Regions from separate parts of the Nocardia sp. NPDC057668 genome, predicted to be linked through region 4. Evidence: riboswitches for the same ligand, from Rfam matches in the RefSeq annotation. Region 4 holds a riboswitch; each other region holds the start of a gene.
What was found. A riboswitch is a leader RNA that binds a small molecule or an ion and turns the genes downstream of it on or off. The one in region 4 is predicted to bind S-adenosylmethionine.
Positions count from the first base shown of each region.

Region 1: linked by a shared signal. The riboswitch ahead of ACFVBH_RS18610 (ABC transporter substrate-binding protein) and the one ahead of ACFVBH_RS34900 (aminotransferase class V-fold PLP-dependent enzyme) in region 4 are both predicted to bind S-adenosylmethionine.
Region 2: linked by a shared signal. The riboswitch ahead of ACFVBH_RS28500 (bifunctional o-acetylhomoserine/o-acetylserine sulfhydrylase) and the one ahead of ACFVBH_RS34900 (aminotransferase class V-fold PLP-dependent enzyme) in region 4 are both predicted to bind S-adenosylmethionine.
Region 3: linked by a shared signal. The riboswitch ahead of ACFVBH_RS34135 (LLM class flavin-dependent oxidoreductase) and the one ahead of ACFVBH_RS34900 (aminotransferase class V-fold PLP-dependent enzyme) in region 4 are both predicted to bind S-adenosylmethionine.

Region 1 is NZ_JBHVIC010000002.1:1,327,075-1,331,891, forward strand. It holds gene ACFVBH_RS18605 (ABC transporter permease) at 1-582, opposite strand, end outside; gene ACFVBH_RS18610 (ABC transporter substrate-binding protein) at 587-1,741, opposite strand; SAM riboswitch class IV at 1,776-1,891, opposite strand; gene ACFVBH_RS18615 (HAD family hydrolase) at 2,140-2,784, opposite strand; gene ACFVBH_RS18620 (GNAT family N-acetyltransferase) at 2,897-3,727, shown strand; gene ACFVBH_RS18625 (elongation factor G) at 4,097-4,817, opposite strand, start outside.
Region 2 is NZ_JBHVIC010000005.1:192,993-197,809, forward strand. It holds gene ACFVBH_RS28490 (MFS transporter) at 1-1,353, opposite strand, end outside; gene ACFVBH_RS28495 (TetR/AcrR family transcriptional regulator) at 1,489-2,184, shown strand; SAM riboswitch class IV at 2,197-2,307, shown strand; gene ACFVBH_RS28500 (bifunctional o-acetylhomoserine/o-acetylserine sulfhydrylase) at 2,403-3,737, shown strand; gene ACFVBH_RS28505 (homoserine O-acetyltransferase) at 3,779-4,817, shown strand, end outside.
Region 3 is NZ_JBHVIC010000007.1:165,088-169,904, forward strand. It holds gene ACFVBH_RS34120 (flavin reductase family protein) at 1-214, shown strand, start outside; gene ACFVBH_RS34125 (hypothetical protein) at 322-471, shown strand; gene ACFVBH_RS34130 (YeiH family protein) at 471-1,649, shown strand; SAM riboswitch class I at 1,729-1,823, shown strand; gene ACFVBH_RS34135 (LLM class flavin-dependent oxidoreductase) at 1,832-2,902, shown strand; gene ACFVBH_RS34140 (ABC transporter substrate-binding protein) at 2,899-4,503, shown strand; gene ACFVBH_RS34145 (ABC transporter permease) at 4,508-4,817, shown strand, end outside.
Region 4 is NZ_JBHVIC010000007.1:347,816-352,632, reverse strand. It holds gene ACFVBH_RS34915 (flavin reductase family protein) at 1-435, shown strand, start outside; gene ACFVBH_RS34910 (LysE family translocator) at 530-1,165, opposite strand; gene ACFVBH_RS34905 (heme oxygenase (biliverdin-producing)) at 1,284-1,943, opposite strand; SAM riboswitch class IV at 2,127-2,240, shown strand; gene ACFVBH_RS34900 (aminotransferase class V-fold PLP-dependent enzyme) at 2,292-3,605, shown strand; gene ACFVBH_RS34895 (hypothetical protein) at 3,736-3,924, opposite strand; gene ACFVBH_RS34890 (DUF2752 domain-containing protein) at 4,186-4,635, opposite strand; gene ACFVBH_RS34885 (TetR family transcriptional regulator) at 4,768-4,817, opposite strand, start outside.

The DNA.
Region 1 (4,817 bases), on a different contig from region 4:
CGAGGCGATGGCGAAGGCCAGGGACTGGATCCGCCCCACCCCGATGCCCATCTGCGCGGCGGCGTCGGGATCCTGTGCGGTGGCGCGAATGGCCAGCCCGTACCGGCTGTACCGCAGGAAGCTCCAGAGCCCGGCCATCACCGTGACGGTGATGGCGAACATGACCACGTCCGAGGTGCCGAACCGGATGCCGCCGACCTGAAAGTTGTTGGTGGGCAACACCTGGGGGAACGGGCGGGTATCCGGCCCGAAGACCAGCGCCACCACGTTCTCCAGGATCAACCCGACCGCCACCGTGGCCAGCAGCGCCGCGATGGCCGGTGCGCGGCGCAGCGGCCGCACCGCCAGCACGTCGATCGCCACCCCGAGCAGCGCGGTGCCGCCGACCACGATCGCCAGGGCGAGCCAGAGCGGCAGCCCCTGCTCGGCGATCAGCCACCAGCCCAGCACCGACCCGAAGGCGAAGATGGCGCCGTGCGCGAAATTGATGACGTTGCTGACCCCGAAGATCAGGGTGATGCCCACGGCGATGAGTGCATACGCATTGCCGTGGACCAGACCCGCTATGAGCGTGTCGAACATGTCGCTACTTGTTGCCGGTCGGCACGAACGCGCCGTTCTTCAGGATCAGCTCGATCGGCTTCACCCCGTTCGGTCGGCGCGTCTGCTGATCGAAAGCGAAAGTGCCCAGGCCGATTCCGTCGAAGTCCTTGACCTCGCGCAGTCCCTTCAGGACGCCCTCGCGGGTCGCGCCGCCGTGCTCGGCCGCCTTGACCAGGACGTTGATCGCGTCGTAGGCGTACACGTTGAAGTCGCCGGGATCGACGTTGAACTTGGCGCGGAACTTCTTCACGAAGTCCACCACCTTGGGGTTGGTGTCCGCGGCGGTGAAGACGCCGTTCACGATGTCACCCTCGGCCGCGGCGCCCGCCAGCGAGATGAACTGCGGGGTGTTCTGGCCGCCGAAGAACTGGCCGCTGTACCCGACGTCGCGCAGCTGCTTGACGATGAGCGCGCCGTCCGGGCCGTAGCCCAGGTGCACGAACGCCTCCGGGTTCGCATCGCGGCCCTTGATCAGCACCGGCCGGAAGTCCTGCGAGTCCGGCAGGATCGGCGAGGAGTAGACGATCTCCACGCCCTTCTCCTTGGCGGACTGCTCGAAGAACTTGAAAGCCTGCTTGCCCCAGTCGGTTTCAAGGTAGACGACCGAGACCTTCTTGGCCTTGGCGGACACCCACTGCGCATTGCGCTCCTGGAAGACGTCCAGGGTGATCGAGGGGCTCCACGAGTAGTCGCCGGCCTTGGTGAAGTCCACCGCGGAGTTCGTGAACCCGTACTGCACCAGCTTGCCGCGGTTGTACACCGGCGACGCCGCGATCGAGGCCGGGGACGAGAAGTCGCCCAGCTCGGCGATGATCGACTCGTCACCCACGAACTTCGTGGCGATCGGCACCGTCTGCTTCGGGTCGGATTGCGAATCCTCCCACTTCAATTCGACTTTCTTGCCGTTGATCCCGCCCGCAGCGTTGATCTCGTCCAGCGCCAGATCGAAACCCTGCTGCCACAGCCGCCCGTACTCGGCCGACGGACCCGATTTCGGCCCGGAAACACCGAAGTACACTGTGCCGCTGTCACTCTCGGATGACCCCCCGCACGCGGACACCAGCCCGGCCACCAGGGCCGCCGACGCGATACCCACCACTACCCGGAGTCGACGCGACCCGGACCACTGCTTACTCATCTGATTCCTCTGAACTCACCGGAACAGCCCGGCCACAACGCGCTTGTGATGCCCGGCGGGCACCACCTGGTCGTCACCCGGGGCACCCCACCGCTGCGCGAGGGTTGCCGATCAGCGAGCCGGGGCTCATCTGTGCTGATACTCGTGACCGTGCGTGCAACGCTAATGAGACGCCCCGCGCGCCGACAGCGTTCGAATCACCGTGAAGCCAAAAGCGCACGCGAACAGCGCTGCGCGGCAGAGATTCCGGGACGTAGGGACACGGCATCCGATCGAATCGCGGGCTCGGATCCCGCCGAGGTCGGATCCGGATGGCAGCGGTACTCGCCGGAGGATTTCGCCCGGCCGGACCGGCCGCTGCGCCGAGCCGAGCACCCGGCGACGCGGTCAGCGCGAGATCAGCGCGACGCCGTCAGATGCGCCTCGAACCAGTCCGGGAACTCGGTGAGATCGGTCAGCACCACGTCCGCGCCCTCGGCGGAGAGTTCTTCGGCCGAATAGGGCCCGGTCGTGACGGCCACCGAGAACGCGGCGGCGGCCTTCGCCCCGCGCACGTCCCCCAGATGATCACCGACATAGATCGACACCCCGTGCGCCCGCAACGCGGTGCCCTTCGCCTCGGCCCACACGTCGCCGACCACCTCGTCGACACCGAGCCCGAGGTGTTCCAGGTGCAGCCGCGCGAAGGACTCCTTCTTGGCGGTGATGACGAGCGTCCTGCCGCCGGCGCGCCGCACCGCCGCCAGCGCCTCGACCACGCCCGGCAGGCGATCGGCGCCCGTGATCGCCAGGTCCGGGTACAGCTCGCGGTAGCGGGCCACCACCCCCGGCACCCGCTCGCTCGGGAACCACTCCGCGGCCTCGATCGCCAGCGGCGGGCCCAGCCGCGAGACCGCCAGCGCGGAATCGACGTGCACGCCCGTCTCGGCGGCGACCGCGTCCCAGACCGCGGCGATACCGGGCCGGGAATCGATCAGCGTCATATCCAGGTCGAACCCGACGACGGGTCCGGACGAGGTGCCGGCGAAAGCAGTGGGGGCCACGCTCCGACCATACGGACCGCACGGTCCGGAGCCGCGTGCGGTGGCCTCGAACTGCCGAATTCGGTTGCCGCCGCGAACTAGGCTCGAAGCCATGCCCAACGATCAGCGATCCCTGTTCTGCAGTGTCGAGCTCGGCGCCCGCATCGAGGGGGTGGAGCGGGACCTGATCACGGCCGGAGCGACGGCCGCGGCGGACAGGCTCGGCGCGGACAGCGGTTTCCTCGTCCCGGTGGCCGGCGGCGTCGCGGCCTTCGCCGAACCCGGCTCGCCGCTGAACAAGGTCGCGGGCCTGGGCTTCGACGGCGTTCCGAGTGCGGACGAGTTCGAGGCGCTGGAAAAGCGATTCGCGGAGCGGGACACCCCGGTACAGGTGGAGCTCGCCCACCTCGCCGACCCGGCCATCGGCGAGTTCCTCACCGCGCGCGGATACCGGCTGCTGGGATTCGAGAACGTCCTCGGCATCGACCTGCGCGGCGTAACCGCCGCCGTCACCCCGCCCGAGATCGCCATCCGCCCGAGCGGGGACGACGAATTCGATACCTGGCTCGACGTCGTCGCCGACGGCTTCGCCCAGCCCGACACCCAGGGCGTCGCCTCGCACGAGGAGTTCCCGCGCGAGATCATCGCCCGGGCCATGCGCGACCTCACCGGCGCGGCGGGTGTCCAGCGCTACATCGCCCTCTACAACGGGCAGCTCGCGGGCGCGGCCAGCCTGCGCATGTCGCACGGCGTAGCCCAATTGACCGGTGCGGCAACGCTGCTCGCCCACCGCCGTAAGGGCGTGCAATCCACCCTGCTCACCAACCGCCTCACCATGGCCGCCGCCGCGGGCTGCGACATCGCCGTCATCACGACCCAGCCCGGCTCCAAATCCCAGCAGAACGCCCAGAACCGCGGCTTCGATCTGCTCTACACCCGCGCGGTCCTGGTGAAATCGGCCTAGCACCGGAACTGCTCACTGCCACAACCCCACTCGGACCGCCAACGCGAAAGGCCGGTTCACGTCGAGTGAACCGGCCATCCGCCGCCCCGTCGGTCCGCCGATCCACCCGCCCCCGCGAGCACGCCGACCGACTTCCCGTCATCCCGCTAGCCCGCCGGGGCGGGCGCGTAGCCCAGCCGCCCAGCCGCCTGGCACCTGGCACCTGGCACCTGGCACCTGGCACCTGGCACCTGGCACCTGGCACCTGGCAAGTCGAACCCGCCCTCGGCCCGACGGCAAGGCCGAGGGCGAGGGCAACCGAGCCGCCACCCCAGCCCGGCAAAAGGACCACCGGGGGAACCCAATCGAGCCGCGGCCGCCGGCGACCCGCTAGCTCGCCGGGGCCGGCGCGTAGCCCAGCGGCCGGGTCGCGAACGCCCCGCGGCCGTGCGTCCGGCTGCGCAAACGCGTTGCGTAGCCGAATATCTCGGCGAGCGGTGCGATCGCGGTGACGACCGCCGTGCCGCCGTGCACCGCCGACTCGGTGACCCGGCCGCGGCGGGCCGCGAGATCGCCGAGCACCGCGCCGATGTCGTCCTCGGGCGCGGTGACCGTCAGCTCGACCGTCGGCTCCAGCAGCTGGAGCGCGCTCCCCTGCAACGCCTCCCGCACCGCCTGCCGAGCCGCGATGCGGAATGCCCGCTCAGAGGAATCGACCGGATGGGTCGCACCGTCGGTGAGCCGGACCCGCAGCCCGATCACCGGGTGCCCGCCAAGCGGACCCGACGCCAAGGCATCGCGGCAACCGGCTTCGACCGCCCGCACGTACTCGGGCGGCACGCGCCCACCGGTCACGGTGGACTCGAACTCGAAATCCGCTGCCGGATCGAGCGGTTCGACATCGAGCACGATATCGGCGAACTGCCCCGGACCGCCGGACTGCTTGGCGTGGCGGTACCGCAGCCCCGCCACCCCGCGCACCACGGACTCCCGATAGGCCACCTGCGGGCGGCCCACCGTCACCGCGATCCCGCGCTCCCGGCGGATCTTCTCCACCGCGACCTCCAGATGCAGTTCACCCAGCCCGGACAGCAGGGTCTGACCGGACTCC
Region 2 (4,817 bases), on a different contig from region 4:
CCGCGCCGCCAGGTTGTCGACCGTCGGATTGTCGGTGGCGTACCGCTCGGCGGCCTGCACCGCGATCGTGGTGAGCAGCGCGACGCCGATGGACCCGCCGACCTGCTGCGCGGCGTTGAGCAGCGCACTGGCCACACCGGAGTCCTCGTCGTCGACCTGGTGCAGCGCGGTGGTCTGCATGCAGACGAACAGCGGGCCCATGCCGAGCGCGATCAGCGTCATCGCGGGCAGCACGACCGCGGCGTAGCTGGAACCGAAGTCGAGTTGCGCCATGTACACGAGGCCGGACGCCCCGAGCACCGCACCGGCCAGCATGAGCGGGCGCGGCCCGAGCTTGGGCAGCAGCACGCTGGTGATGCCCGCGGAGATCGTGATGCCCAGCGGGAACGGCATGAACGCGAAACCGGTCTTCAGCGCGGAGTACCCCAGGGTCATCTGCATGTAGAAGCTCAGGTTCAGGAACATGGCGAACATGGCGATCGGCACCAGCAGCGCCACGAGGAACGACCCGCCGCGATTGATCTCACCCGGAATACGCAGCGGCAGCAGCGGATTCGAGCTGCGATATTCGATGAAAACGAACAGCGCCAGCAGCACCGCGCCGCCGGCGAGCAGCCCGAGGGTCGAGGCGGCCAGCCAGCCGTCCTCGGCGGCGCGGCTGAAGCCGTACACCACCGCGACCAGGCCGAGGGTGCCGGTGATCGCACCCGGCAGGTCGTATCCGCCGGTCCGCGGGGCCGGTACGTCCCGGACCACGAAGGCGAGCGCGCCCAGCACGGCGAGCAGCGCGATCGGGGTGTTCACCAGCAGGCACCAGCGCCAGCTGGCGTATTCGGTCAGCGCGCCGCCCGCGATGAGGCCGATGGCCGCGCCGCCCGCCGAGACCCCGGCGAAGACGCCGAACGCTTTGGCCCGCTCCTTGGCCTCGGTGAAGGTCACCGACACCAGGGACAGCGCCGCCGGGGCGAGCAGCGCCGCGAAAGCGCCCTGCAGACCACGCCCGGCGAACAGCTGTGCGCCGTTCTGCGCGAGCCCGGCCAGTGCGGAGGCCAGTGCGAAACCGACCAGGCCGGCGATGAAGACGCGCCGGCGGCCGAGATAGTCCGCCAGACGGCCGCCGAGCAGCAGCAGTCCGCCGAAGATCAGCGTGTACGCCGTCAGGACCCATTGCTTGTTGCCGTCACTGATGCCCAGGTCCTGCTGGGCGAAGGGCAGCGAAATGGTGACGATGGTGGCGTCGAGCACCACGATCAGCTGCGCGACGGCGATGACGCCGAGGGCCCACCATCGCGCGGAATTTTTTGTCTCACTTGATATTTCGTCAGGTTCGAGCGTTGCCGTCCCGCCGGTCATACCTACTCCTCGATTGCTCCGAACAGCCGAGCCCATCGTGGCATCATGCGACAATTGGCGTCAAGAGAAAAATGTCCGACTGCGACAGTTGGCGTACATGGACAGCATTGCTCGGGTCCGCGCTACCATCGGGACATGTTCGAGCCGTCATCGCCGACCGCCCGCACGGGACTGCGCGAGCGAAAGAAGCAGCAGACCCGCACCCGGGTCATCGACGTGGCGCTGCGCCTGTGCGACGAGCACGGCTTCGACGCCACCACGGTCGAACAGATCGCCGATGCCGCCGATGTCTCCCCGCGCACCGTGAACAGGTATTTCGACAGCAAGGAAGACATCGTCATCGCGCCGATCGAGGATTTCGGCGGCACGCTGGCGGACAATCTGCGCCGACAGCCCGTCACGGGCAATGAACTCCAGGCGCTACTGAACAGCTACCTGGAGATGATCGAGGGCATCATCGACCGCGACGAACCGCTGCCGTTCCGCTGGTTCCAGCAGATGCAGAACATCATTCGGCACTCCCCCGCCGTGCGCGCCCGCAGTCTCGACGCCGCGGACTACAAGATGCGCGAGACCTCGACCGTGCTCGGCGAACGGCTCGGCACCGGGCCGGATTCACTGCACGTGCGGCTCATCACCGGCACCTGGCACGCCATCATGCGGGCCGGGGTGGAGTGCGAGGCCGAGCTCGAGAGCTGCGACGGGGTGCTGGCCGACTCCGCGCGCGCCATGGCCGACGCGGTGGTCACCGCCTATCACGAGTTCGTCCGTATTTGCGCCGTTCCGAGTGTGGGTAACCCCATTGCCGACATCGCGGCCGAGCACCGTTAGAATCCCGAAACAGGTCAAGAGCATCAGCGCCAAGCCCCGGCTCGCTGATCGGCAACCCTCCAGCTGCGGTGGGGTGCTCCGGGTGAAGACCGGGCGCTCGAAGGCCGAGCGCAAGCGCACTGTAGGAGGCACCGAGATGTGTTGTTGTCGAAGCCAATTCGCCTTCCGATAACCCAAGCCTTCCGCCGTATACGGCGATTCTTCCTGGAGCAGTAATCATGAGTGACTCGACCGCGCCCGCTGCCAACCTCGATCCCGCGAACTGGTCCTTCGAGACCAAGCAGATCCACGCCGGGCAGGCCCCCGATCCGGCCACGGGCGCGCGCGCCCTGCCGATCTACCAGACGACCTCGTACGCCTTCCGCGACACCGATCACGCGGCGGCGCTGTTCGGCCTGGCCGAGCCGGGCAACATCTACACCCGCATCATGAACCCCACCCAGGACGCGGTGGAGCAGCGCGTGGCCGCCCTCGAGGGCGGCGTCGCGGCGCTGCTGGTGTCGTCGGGCCAGGCCGCGGAGACCTACGCGATCCTGAACATCGCCGAGGCCGGCGACCACATCGTGTCCAGCCCGCACCTGTACGGCGGCACCTACAACCTCTTCCACTACTCGCTGCCCAAGCTCGGCATCGAGGTCAGCTTCGTCGAGGATCCGGACGATCTGGCGCAGTGGGAAGCCGCGGTCCGGCCCAACACCAAGGCTTTCTACGGTGAGACGGTCGCCAACCCGAGCAGCTCGATCTTCGACATCGAGGGCATCGCGGGCATCGCGCACGCGGCCGGCGTTCCGCTGATCGTGGACAACACCGTCGCCACCCCGTACCTGATCCAGCCGCTGAAGCACGGCGCGGACATCGTCGTGCACTCGGCGACCAAGTACCTGGGCGGCCACGGTTCGGCCGTCGCGGGCGTCATCGTGGACGGCGGCACCTTCGACTGGACCGTGACCGACGCCGACGGCAAGCCCCGCTTCCCCGGCTTCACCACCGCGGACCCGAGCTACCACGGTGTGGTGTTCGCCGACCTGGGCGCTCCGGCGTACGCGCTCAAGGCGCGCGTGCAGTTGCTGCGCGATCTCGGCGCGGCGGTCTCGCCGTTCAACGCCTTCCTGATCAGCCAGGGCATCGAGACGCTCAGCCTGCGGGTCGAGCGGCACGTGGCCAACGCCCAGGCCGTCGCGGAGTTCCTGAGCGGGCACGACGCGGTGGAGTCCGTGTACTACGCGGGCCTGCCCGACTCCCCCTGGTTCGAGCGTGGCAAACAGCTGGCACCGAAGGGCGTGAGCGCCATCGTGTCGTTCGAGCTGGCCGGTGGTGTCGATGCGGGCAAGAAGTTCGTGGACGCGCTGGTCCTGCACAGCCATGTCGCTAACATCGGGGATGTGCGCTCGCTCGTGATTCATCCGGCTTCGACCACCCACTCCCAGCTGACTCCCGAAGAGCAGCTCGCGTCCGGCGTCACCCCTGGTCTGGTGCGTTTGGCCGTGGGTATCGAAGGTATCGACGACATCCTGGCGGATTTGCGCGCGGGACTGATTGCGGCAGCGAGCTGATAGTGAGCATTGAATCGAGCACCTCTCGTCCAGCGGCGGACATCTTGCTGCCGCCGCCCGACGGGACGCTCTGCACCATTGCGATCGGGGAGGTCCGGCTCGAGAACGGCGCCGTCATCCCCGACGCGAGCCTGGCGGTGCAGCGGTGGGGCGAACTCTCGGCGAACGCGGATAACGTCATCCTCGTCGAGCACGCCCTCACCGGCGATTCACATGTGGTCGGCCCCGCCGACGTGCAGCACGCCCAGCCCGGCTGGTGGGACGGCATCGTCGGCGAGGGCGCGGCGGTCGACACCCGCGAATGGTGTGTCATCGCCACGAACGTGCTCGGCGGCTGCAAGGGCAGCACCGGACCGGCGTCGCTCGCCGCGGACGGAAAGCCCTGGGGCGCACGCTTTCCCGAGATCAGCATTCGCGATCAGGTAACCGCGGAGGCGCAGTTGCTCGATCTGCTCGGCATCTACCGGCTGGCCTCGGTCGTCGGCGGGTCGATGGGCGGCATGCGGGTGCTGGAGTGGATGGTCGGCTATCCCGAGCGGGTCGGGTCGGCCCTGGTGCTGGCGGTGGGCGCGCGTGCCACCGCAGATCAGATCGGAACCCAGACCACCCAGATCGCGGCCATCCGGTCCGATCCGGACTGGCAGGGCGGGGCCTATCACGGCACCGGCACCGCGCCGATGACCGGTATGGGCATCGCGCGGCGGATCGCGCATCTGACCTACCGGACCGAGGGCGAGCTCGACCACCGCTTCGAGAACCGCGCCCAGGGCGACGAGAACCCTTGGGACGGTGGGCGTTACGCGGTGCAGAGCTACCTGGAGTACCAGGCCGACAAGCTCATCTCGCGGTTCGACCCGGCCACCTACGTGTTGCTCACCGAGGCCATGAACCGGCACGACGTCGGCCGCGGGCGCGGCGGCATCGAGGCGGCGCTGGGCTCCACCACGGTGCCGTGTGTGGTCGGCGGCGTGGACTCGGATCGGCTGTATCCGCTGCGCACGCAGCAGGAACTGGCTGATCTACTACCCGGGTGCAAGGGGTTGGAGATCGTGCGTTCCCGTGACGGGCACGACGGATTCC
Region 3 (4,817 bases), 180 kb from region 4:
CGACCGGTTCCGGAGCGTGGATCTGCACACCGGGCACGGCAACGCCGCGTTCGTCGGCGGGGCCACCATCTGGCTGGAAACCTCGGTGCACGAACAGGTTCCGGCGGGCGACCACGCCGTCGTGCTGCTGCGCGTGCATCGACTCAGTACGCATCCGGCCACCGAGCCGCTGGTGTTCCACCAGAGCGGATTCCGCTCGTTGCGATCCGCCTGAGCTGAAACCTGTTCCCGGAAAACCGCCGGTGCTGCACTGAAAAGGCCGGGCGGGAGGCACTTTCGCCCGGACCGAGAAGGTAGTTCGGCGAAAGTGAGAAACCGGTTATGGCACAGGACGAAACCGCCGGGGAGCCGGTCGCGGCGCCGGCCGGCCGATGGTCGTGGCTCAGCGAGGACTGGCTGGCCGTCATCGCCGGGCTGACGCTGCTGACCCTGGTGCTGACCGGCATCCTGCCGGACGGGCTGGTGCCGTGATGAGCGAGACCACCGCGAATACCGCACCGGCGCAACCGGAAGCGGATCCGAAGACCGCCGCGACGACCGAACCCGCGGCTGCTCCACGGGCGGACGAGCTCTCGCGCGGCAACCGCGTCGGCCTGGCCGTCGCGGGCATCGCGGTGGTCGTGCTGCTCGGCGCGATCACCCGCTATCTGGAGGTCAACGTCCCCAAGTGGGCGGTGGACACCCCCTTCGCGAAGATCGCCAAGAGCGTCGAGTTCCCCATCTACGCCATCATTCTCGGCCTGCTGGGCAACGCCCTGCTGTGGAAGCTCGGCCTGCGCGAACGCCTGTCGGCCGGCTTCCGGACCGAGTTCTTCATCAAGACCGGCGTGGTACTGCTCGGCGCGTCGATCAACCTGAAGATCCTGGCCACCGCCGCCGGTCCGGCGATCCTGCAGGCGCTGCTGCTCATCACCACCGTCTTCGGCTTCACCTGGTGGTTCGGCGGCGTGCTCGGCATCGACGATCGGCTGCGCGCACTGCTGGCCTCCGCTGTCTCCATCTGCGGCGTGAGCGCGGCCATCGCGGCGGCGGGCGCGGTGCAGGCCAAGCGCGAGCAGCTGGCGTACGCGGCCTCGATGGTCGTCATCTTCGCGCTGCCGTCCATCTTCCTGCTGCCCTGGCTGGCCGATGTGTTCGGTCTCTCGGACGCGGTGGCGGGCGCCTGGATCGGCGGCAACATCGACACCACGGCGGCGGTCGCGGCGGCGGGCGCGCTGGCGGGTGAGGAATCACTGCAGATCGCGACGATCGTCAAGACCACCCAGAACGCCCTGATCGGCCTGGTCGCCATCGCCCTGACCGCGTACTTCGCGCTGCGGGTCGATCGCACCGGCACCGCCGCGCGCCCCTCGATCGGCGAATTCTGGGCCCGTTTCCCGAAATTCGTGCTGGGCTTCATCGCCGCCTCGGTGATCGGCACCCTGTACGTGCAGTACGCCGACAAGCCCAAGCCGGTCATCGCCACGGTGAACGATCTGCGCACCTGGTTCCTGATCTTCGCCTTCGTCTCCATCGGTCTCGGCTTCTCCGCCAAGGGGATTCGTGAGGCGGGTCCGCGCCCCATCGTGGTCTTCGGCGCCGCGACGCTGGTGAATCTGGCGGTGGGCCTGGGCCTTTCGGTGCTGCTGTTCCACAGCTTCCAGCCCTGATCCCGGACGTCGCCGGCCGGGTTGAATTCACGTTGATCCGGACCGGCGACAGCGGCGGCGAAGCTTCGTAACGTCATCGGCACCATCCAGAGCGACCGAGAGACCTGGCTCGCAGAAGTCGCAGCAACCCCCCGGGCTCCCGGGTGCGGGTGCTTCCGTCAGGACCGATGGAGGACCATTCGATGAAGTTCCTGCTGCTGACGCTGATCACGCACACCCCGGATCCCGTCACCGGCGTCACCGAGACCGCGCGTGCGCGCCTGCGCCGGGTCGTCGACAGCGCGCGCCTGGCCGAGGATCTCGGGTACGACGGCTTCGCGGTGGGGGAACGGCACGAGGACCCCTTCATCTCGGCCGCGCCCCCGGTGGTGCTGAGCCATATCGCCGCCGTCACCTCCCGCATCGCGCTGTTCACCGGCGTCACCACGCTGAGCCTGCTGGATCCGGTGCGCGCCTTCGAGGACTACTCCACCCTGGACAATCTCTCGGACGGCCGCCTGGAGCTGATCATCGGCAAGGGCAACGGGGCCGCGCAGGCCCAGCTGTTCCACGTCACCGTCGATGACCAGTGGGAGCGCAATCGCGAAGGCTACGACCTGTTCCGGCGACTGTGGGACAGCGACAGCGTCACCTGGTCCGGGAAGTTCCGGCCGCCGCTGGCCGCGGCCAAGGCGCTGCCGCGGCCGTTGCAGCCGCGCCTGCGCATCTGGCACGGCAGCGCCACCAGTCACGAGTCCGCGGATTACGCGGCCCAGCACGGTGATCCGCTGTTCTCGGCCAATGTCACCAATCCCGTGCAGCCGTACGCCGAGCTGGTCGCGCACTACCGCGAGCGCTGGGCCGCCTACGGGCACGACCCGGCGCAGGCCCTGGTGGGCGCGGGTACCGCCGGTTTCCTGGTGGCCCGGGATTCGCAGGAGGCCGTGGACGCCTACCGCCCGCTGTTCGCCGCCCGGCAGGCCGCGGCGCGAAAGTTCGATATCCCCATAGTTTTCGACACCGTCGAGGATTTCGTCGAGCGATCCTCGGCCCTGGTCGGCAGTCCCGCGCAGGTGCTGGACAAACTGCACCGCTATCACGAGGCGCTCGGGCACGAGGTGGTTCACCTCAGCGCCGATGGCGACGGTCGCACCGACAAACAGCACCGCGAAAGCCTCGAACTGTTCCAGGCGGAGGTGGCGCCCGAATTGCGCCGCCACATTCCGAGCCGTCCGCTCGGCGCCGATCGCTACCCCTCCGGAGACCCTCGATGAAACGCCCCCTCGCCCTCGTCGGCACCGTAGCCGCCGCCCTGTCCCTCGCCGCGTGCGGTGGGGCCGATGGCGGCAGCGGGGAGCCGTCGGGACCGCCACAGCCCGGCGGCACCCTGCGCTACGGTCTGTCGACGGCCCCGTCCTGCTCGGATCCGGCGCAGTCGGGGACGAATCAGACGATCTACGTGACCCGGCAGATCGTGGATTCGCTGACCGATCAGGATCCCGAGACGGGCAAGATCACGCCGTGGCTGGCCTCGAGCTGGTTCGTCAGCCAGGACGCCAAATCGTTCCGGTTCCAGCTGCGCGAGGGCGTGACCTTCAGCGACGGCACCCCGCTGACCGCGGATTCGGTCGCCAAGAACTTCGATTCCATCGTCGCGCTGGGCGGTGCGAAGGCGCCGCTGGCGGCGAGCTACCTCTCCGGCTACGCCGGCAGCAAGGTCATCGACGCGCGCACCGTGCAGGTGGACTTCAACGCGCCCAATACCCAGTTCCTGCAGGCGACTTCGACGTCGCAGCTGGGCATCCAGGGTGATGCGACCCTCGCCAAGTCGGCCGACGACCGCTGCCTCGGCGGCAACGTCGGCAGCGGACCGTTCACCTACGCGGAGTGGAAGCAGGGCGCCTCGGCGACCCTGGCCAAGCGGATCGGATACAACTGGGGCTCCTCGGTTTTCGCCACGCAGGGCGAGGCGTACCTCGACAAGATCGTCTTCACCGTGGTCCCGGAATCGGGCGTGCGCACCGGCAGCTTGGCCTCCGGCCAGCTCGACGCCATCAGTGACGCGCTGCCGCAGGATGTTCCGCAACTCGAGGCCGCGGGCGCCCGGGTGCAGTTCACCTCGAACCCGGGGCTGCCGTTCGGTTTGCAGCCCAATGTGACGCGCGGCCCGCTCACCGATCCGGCCGTGCGCACGGCCCTGCTGACCGGCATCAACCGCCAGGAACTGGTGGACACCGTCCTGGGCAAGCAGTTCAAGACCGCGAGCAGCGTGCTCGCTTCGCGCACACCGGGTTACACCGATCTGTCGGATCGGCTGAAGTTCGATCAGGACGCGGCGAAGAAGATCCTCGACCGGGCGGGCTGGGCGCCCGGGGCCGACGGCATCCGGGTCAAGGACGGTCAGCGCCTGGCCGCCTCGGTGATGTACGCCCCGGCGTTCGCGGGCAACCAGGCGATTCTGGAACTGACCCAGCAGCAGCTGCGCGGTATCGGTTTCGAGCTGAAACTGGAGCAGGTCTCGGTGGCGGAGTCGACCGCCCGGCAGAACGCCAAGAACTTCGATTTCAACTACTACAACACCACGCGCGCCGACGGTGACATCCTGCGCACGACGTTCGGGGTGGACCAGCGCAATCTCAACGGCCGCGGTCCGAACGAGAAGCTGGACGCGCTGCTGAGCGGACAGCTCTCGGCCACCGATCCGGCCGAGCGCACCCGCCTGCTGAGCGCGGCGCAGGGCGCGGTGCTCGACGAGGGCCTGTGGATTCCCACGGTGGAGCTGTCCCAGGCCATCGGCGTCGGCAAGAACGTCGCGGACGTGAAGTTCGAGGCCTCGGCCCGGCTGCAGTTCCACGACACCTGGATCCGGCGGTAACGCCGTGCGCCGCTACGTGATCGGGCGAATCCTGCAGGCGGCGGGGGTACTGTGGGCGGCTTTCAGCCTGTCCTTCGTGGTGCTGTACCTGCTGCCCTCGGACCCGGTGGAGCTGGTCGCCAACTCCACCCCGGGCACCCCGGTCGACGCGGCGGCGCTGGCCGAACTCCGCGCCAGATACGGTCTGGACCAGCCGGTCTGGGAGCAGTACTGGACCGCGATCTCACACGCCGTGCGCGGCGACCTCGGCCATTCCATCGGCAGCGGGCAGTCGGTGACCGGCGCGCTCGGTGAGGCGCTGCCCGCCACGCTGG
Region 4 (4,817 bases):
GTCACGCTGAACTCCGAGAACGGGCCGGTCGGTTTCACCGCGACCTCGTTCGCCTCGCTCTCCGCCCAGCCACCGCTCATCTCGTTCAACATCGCGGCCACCTCGTCGAGCATCGCCGCCATGACCAAGGCCGAATCCTTCGTCGTGCACTTCCTCGGCGAGCATCAGAAACACCTCGCGCAGCGCTTCAGCCGGTCCGCCGACGACCGGTTCACCGACCGTTCCCTATGGACGTCACTGGAGACGAGCGAACCGGTGCTGCACGGCACCCCGATCTGGGTGCGCGCGAACGTGCACCAGCTGATTCCGATCGGGGATCACACCCTCGTCATCGGACTCGTCACGCGGGTGCACGACAACACCGAGGACGCGCCCGCGGTCGGGCCGCTGGTGTACTACGACGGGGCATATCACCGTGCGGAGATCGCGGACTGATTTCGAGCCGCGCCGTGGCGGGTCGCCGCCACGCCGGTGCGCTGAACCGCCGCCACCGTGCGGGTGCACCGGGTCGCGAGGCCGTTCGGGTGCCCTAGGTCGCCGAGGCCGCGGTGCCCACGCCCAGGGCCGCGAGAATTCCCGCGCTCAACTGCTCCAGCCGGTCCCGCACCCGCGGTCGCTTCAGCAGTTCCACCGCCCGCGCGGCCGCCATGGCCAGCAGCACCATTTCGATTGCGGCGATGACGGATTCGATGGCGCCCAGGGCCAGGGTGTTCGCGAACGTCACCTCGGTGAGGAACTGCGGCAGCACCGCGAGATAGAAAAGCCCGACCTTCGGGTTCAGCACGCAGGACAGCAAACCGGCGGCGAATGCCGAGCGAATCGACGCCGCACGGCCCTGCGGGGCGGCCTGCGCGAGTTCGGACTCCGCCTCCCGCCGGGCCCGCCTGTGCGCGAGCAGCGCCCGAACGCCCAAGTACACCAGGTAGATTCCGCCGATCACCTTCAGCGCGCGATACGCGGTGGCCGACTGTTCCAGCAGCGCCGCGACGCCCGCAGCCACCACCAGCGCCCAGACTATGCCGCCCGCCGCCGAACCCGCCGCGGCCGCGATCGCCGGGCGCGGCCCGGCCATGGCGTAGCGCAGCACCAGGAAGGTGTCCGGACCGGGGGTCAGGGCCAGCAGCACGCACAACCCGATAAAGCTCAGCAGCAGAGCGGGACTCACTCACCCATGGCAGCGCATCACCGGGGTGAATGCAAGGGAATACCGCCATGGGTGAGCTCGGCGCGGGCCGCCGTCCGCCCTGATGAAACGGGCCGGCGGCCTTCCGGGCGTCCGGAATTCAGATTCGCGCGCCGAATTCCGTGCCCAGTTCACGGAACACGTCGGTGTTCAGGGAGAAGGCGAGGCGGGCCTCGTCCAGCACGCGCTCGACCTCGTCGCCGGCCAGCGGCAGCGCGTCCAGGCTCGCCCGGTACTCGCGCTTGAAGGCGGCCGGATTGGCGATCTCGTCGAAGACGTAGAACCGCACGCCGTCGCCCTTCTTGGGCAGGTTCCACAGCTTCTCGGCGGTACCGCGAATGACCTGGCCGCCCGAGAGATCGCCCAGGTAGCGGGTGTAGTGATGCACCACGTAGCCGGCGGGCCAGGTCTGCGCGCATTCGCGCACCCGGGCCGCGTAGGCGGCGGTGGCGGGCAGCGCGGTCAGCTCATCGCGCCAGTTCGGGCCGCCCAGATGGGCGAGATCGGTCTCCAGCGCGGCCAGGCGCGCCAGTTCCGGGCGGATGAACGGACCCGCCGCGGGGTCCGAAGCCAGTGCGGCCGTGTCCTTTTCGAGTGCCTCGTAGACGAACCACAGCTGCGAGGTGTACCGGTAGAACGCCTCGACGCCCAGCTGACCGGTGAGCAGGTCGCGCATGAACGTGGAATGCTCCGCCTCGGCGTGCTGCTGCTCGGTCGCGGTGCGGATGAGCGTCGAGAACGGTGTGCTGGTCTCCAACATGATCGAGCATCCTCGCTTCAACTCCCAGGGCGCACTACTTTGGCTACCCTAACTTCTACATCGACTGTACGGGTCAGCAACGTTCTCGCGATTCGACCTTTCCGCCCCTGCCCTTCCAACTTTCGGATGATTTTCCGGAAGGGCTTGACAATCCCGCCGAACGTCTGCCAGCCTTCTCAATCAGGTCATGAGTACCAGCGCAAAGCCCTGGCTAGCTGGTCGGCAACCCTCCTCCGCGGTGGGGTGCTCCAGGTGACGACCGGGCCGCCGCCCGACCGGGCGCGGCAAGCGCGGACTCTCGATCACCCATTTCTGATCGCGCGTCCCTTGCCCCGATGGGATTTCGTGATGACTGCATTCGCCGACCGCTCCTGTGCCCCGCTCGCCACCGTCTCCGGTTGCGACCTGCGGGTTCCCCTCGTCCAAGGTGGCGAGACCGGCTACGCCAACTTCGACTACGCCGCCAGCGCACCGGCTTTGGCGCAGGTCACCGACCGCGTCGCGGCGCTGCTGCCGTACTACGCCAGCGTGCACCGCGGCGCGGGCTACGCCTCGCGCATCTCCACCGACTGCTACGAGGCCGCGCGGGGTTCGGTCGCCCGCTTCCTCAACGCCGACGACGACCAGGTCGTGGTGTTCACCCGCAACACCACCGACGCGCTGAACCTGCTCGCCGCCTGCGTGCCCGGTGACACCGTGGTGCTCGATGTCGAGCACCACGCCAACTTCCTGCCGTGGACCCGGCACGGCCGCCGGGTGGTGCCCGCCGCGGACACCGTCGAGGAGACCATTCAGCGCGTGGTCGCCGAACTCTGCGCCAAACCCGCAGCGCTGCTGGCGATCACGGGCGCGTCCAATGTGACCGGCGAACTGCTCCCGCTCGAGCGGCTGGCCTGGATCGCGCATCAGTGCGGGACCCGCATCCTGGTGGACGCCGCACAGCTGGCCCCGCACCGGCGCATCGACCTGCGCGCCGCGGGCATCGACTACCTGGCCTTCTCCGGGCACAAGGCGTACGCGCCGTTCGGCGCGGGCGTGCTGGTCGGCCGCCGCGACTGGCTCGACGCGGCCGAGCCGTACCTGGCCGGCGGCGGTGCGGTGCGCGCGGTCAGCGCGGACGGCGTGGAGTGGGCGCCCGCCCCGCAGCGCCACGAGGCCGGGTCGCCCAACGTCCTGGGCGTGGCCGCGCTGGCGGCGGCCTGCGACGCCCTGGCGAGCCTGGACGAGACCGAGGTGCTCGAGCACGAGCGGTACCTCACGCACCGGCTGCGCTACGGCCTGAAAACCGTTCCGGGCGTGAACTTCCTGCGGATCTGGCGGGACAGCGCCGACGCGGTAGGCATCGTCGCGTTCACCGTGGACGGCTTCGAACCCGGCCGGGTCGCGGCGTATCTGTCGGCCGAACACGGCATCGGGGTGCGCGACGGGCGGTTCTGCGCCCACCCGCTGCTGGCCCGCCTCGGCGTGGACGCGGCGCTGCGGGCCAGCATCGGGCTCGGCACCACCGCGACCGATGTCGATCGCCTCGTGGACGCGATATCCACACTCGTCCACAAGGGTCCGAGCTGGGACTACGCCGAGACCGACGGCCAGTGGAACCCCGCCCCCGAAACCCGCCCCTTCGCCGCCACCGACGCGGGCGCGGCGCCCTGCGGGTTCTGACGTCCCGGCCGTGCGGTCGCATCGAAGTCGGATTCGGTGCGACCGCGCGCGGCGCGTGAATCACGGCCACCGGGAACAGGACCGGTTCGAGATCGCGGGTGCACCGCGATCCGATCCGCCGATGATCGCGCTACGGCACCAGGTACCGCGCGGCGAGCTCCTCCACCACCGGGTCGTCGTCGCCCACGGCGTTCAGCAGATCGAGATCGTCCTGCACGGACAGCTGCCGCCCGTCCTCCTGCTCGATGTCGGGCGGACCGTCCTCCGCCAACTGCCGGATCAGCTTGGCCCGCACCCGCTCCCGCAACGAATCGCTCATAGCGAGAGCATGCCCCGGCCGCCGGTTCTCATTCCCCCGGCACGCCGCCGGAGGCCGGTACTCGCTGCCCACCGCAGGGTCCCGACCGTGCCGCACCGCAGAACTCGATGCCAACCGGAATTCGATGCAACGCCGAGTTATCCACAGCTGTGCACAACCTGCCGACCGGCACTGAGCGCACGAAATGTCCGATACATCCCGTTCAAGAGGCGATCCGCCGACGAATCATCCACAGGTGCACGGTCCGCCACGACCCGTCTCTCACACCGGTGCGAGCCACGTCCCCCACGGGGTATTGCGCAGCACGGTGAAGGCGAAGAGCAGAACCAGGACTATCCACAGCGCGGAGCGCGGCAGCACCTTGGGTAGTCGAGGCTTCGGGTTGCCGCGCCAGGCGCGGACCAGCCACACACTCCAGAAAGCGAGGAAGCCGAGCAGCAGCGGGACGATCAGCACGTTGCTCTGGATCGCGTCGAGCACCCGGCCGTCGGTCAGGTTGTGCAGGCCGCGCAGGCCGCCGCAGCCGGGGCACCAATATCCGGTGAGCACCTGGAAGGGGCACAGCCCCCACGATCCCTCCACGTGCGGATCGCGAAAATGCAGGGCCGCGAACCCCGCCGCCACCCCGGCGCCCACGAGCAACGGAAGGCCCACGCCCCACCGGTTGGGGCGGGTCCTGGATTCGAAGCCGAGAGCGGTGTCCACGAGCATCAACGTTAGCGGCGACCATCGGGACCTGCCAGGTCACCGCCGACTTCGCACCCCCGGGGACCGGAAATCGGTGTGCGGGAAATCAATCGACTCGCACCCGGGCTCGGCTCGGCTCGGCTCGGCCAGGGTCGGTCAGCGCAGCGGCACGCGGGTGCTGACCGGCGCGGTGAGCGCCCCCGCGA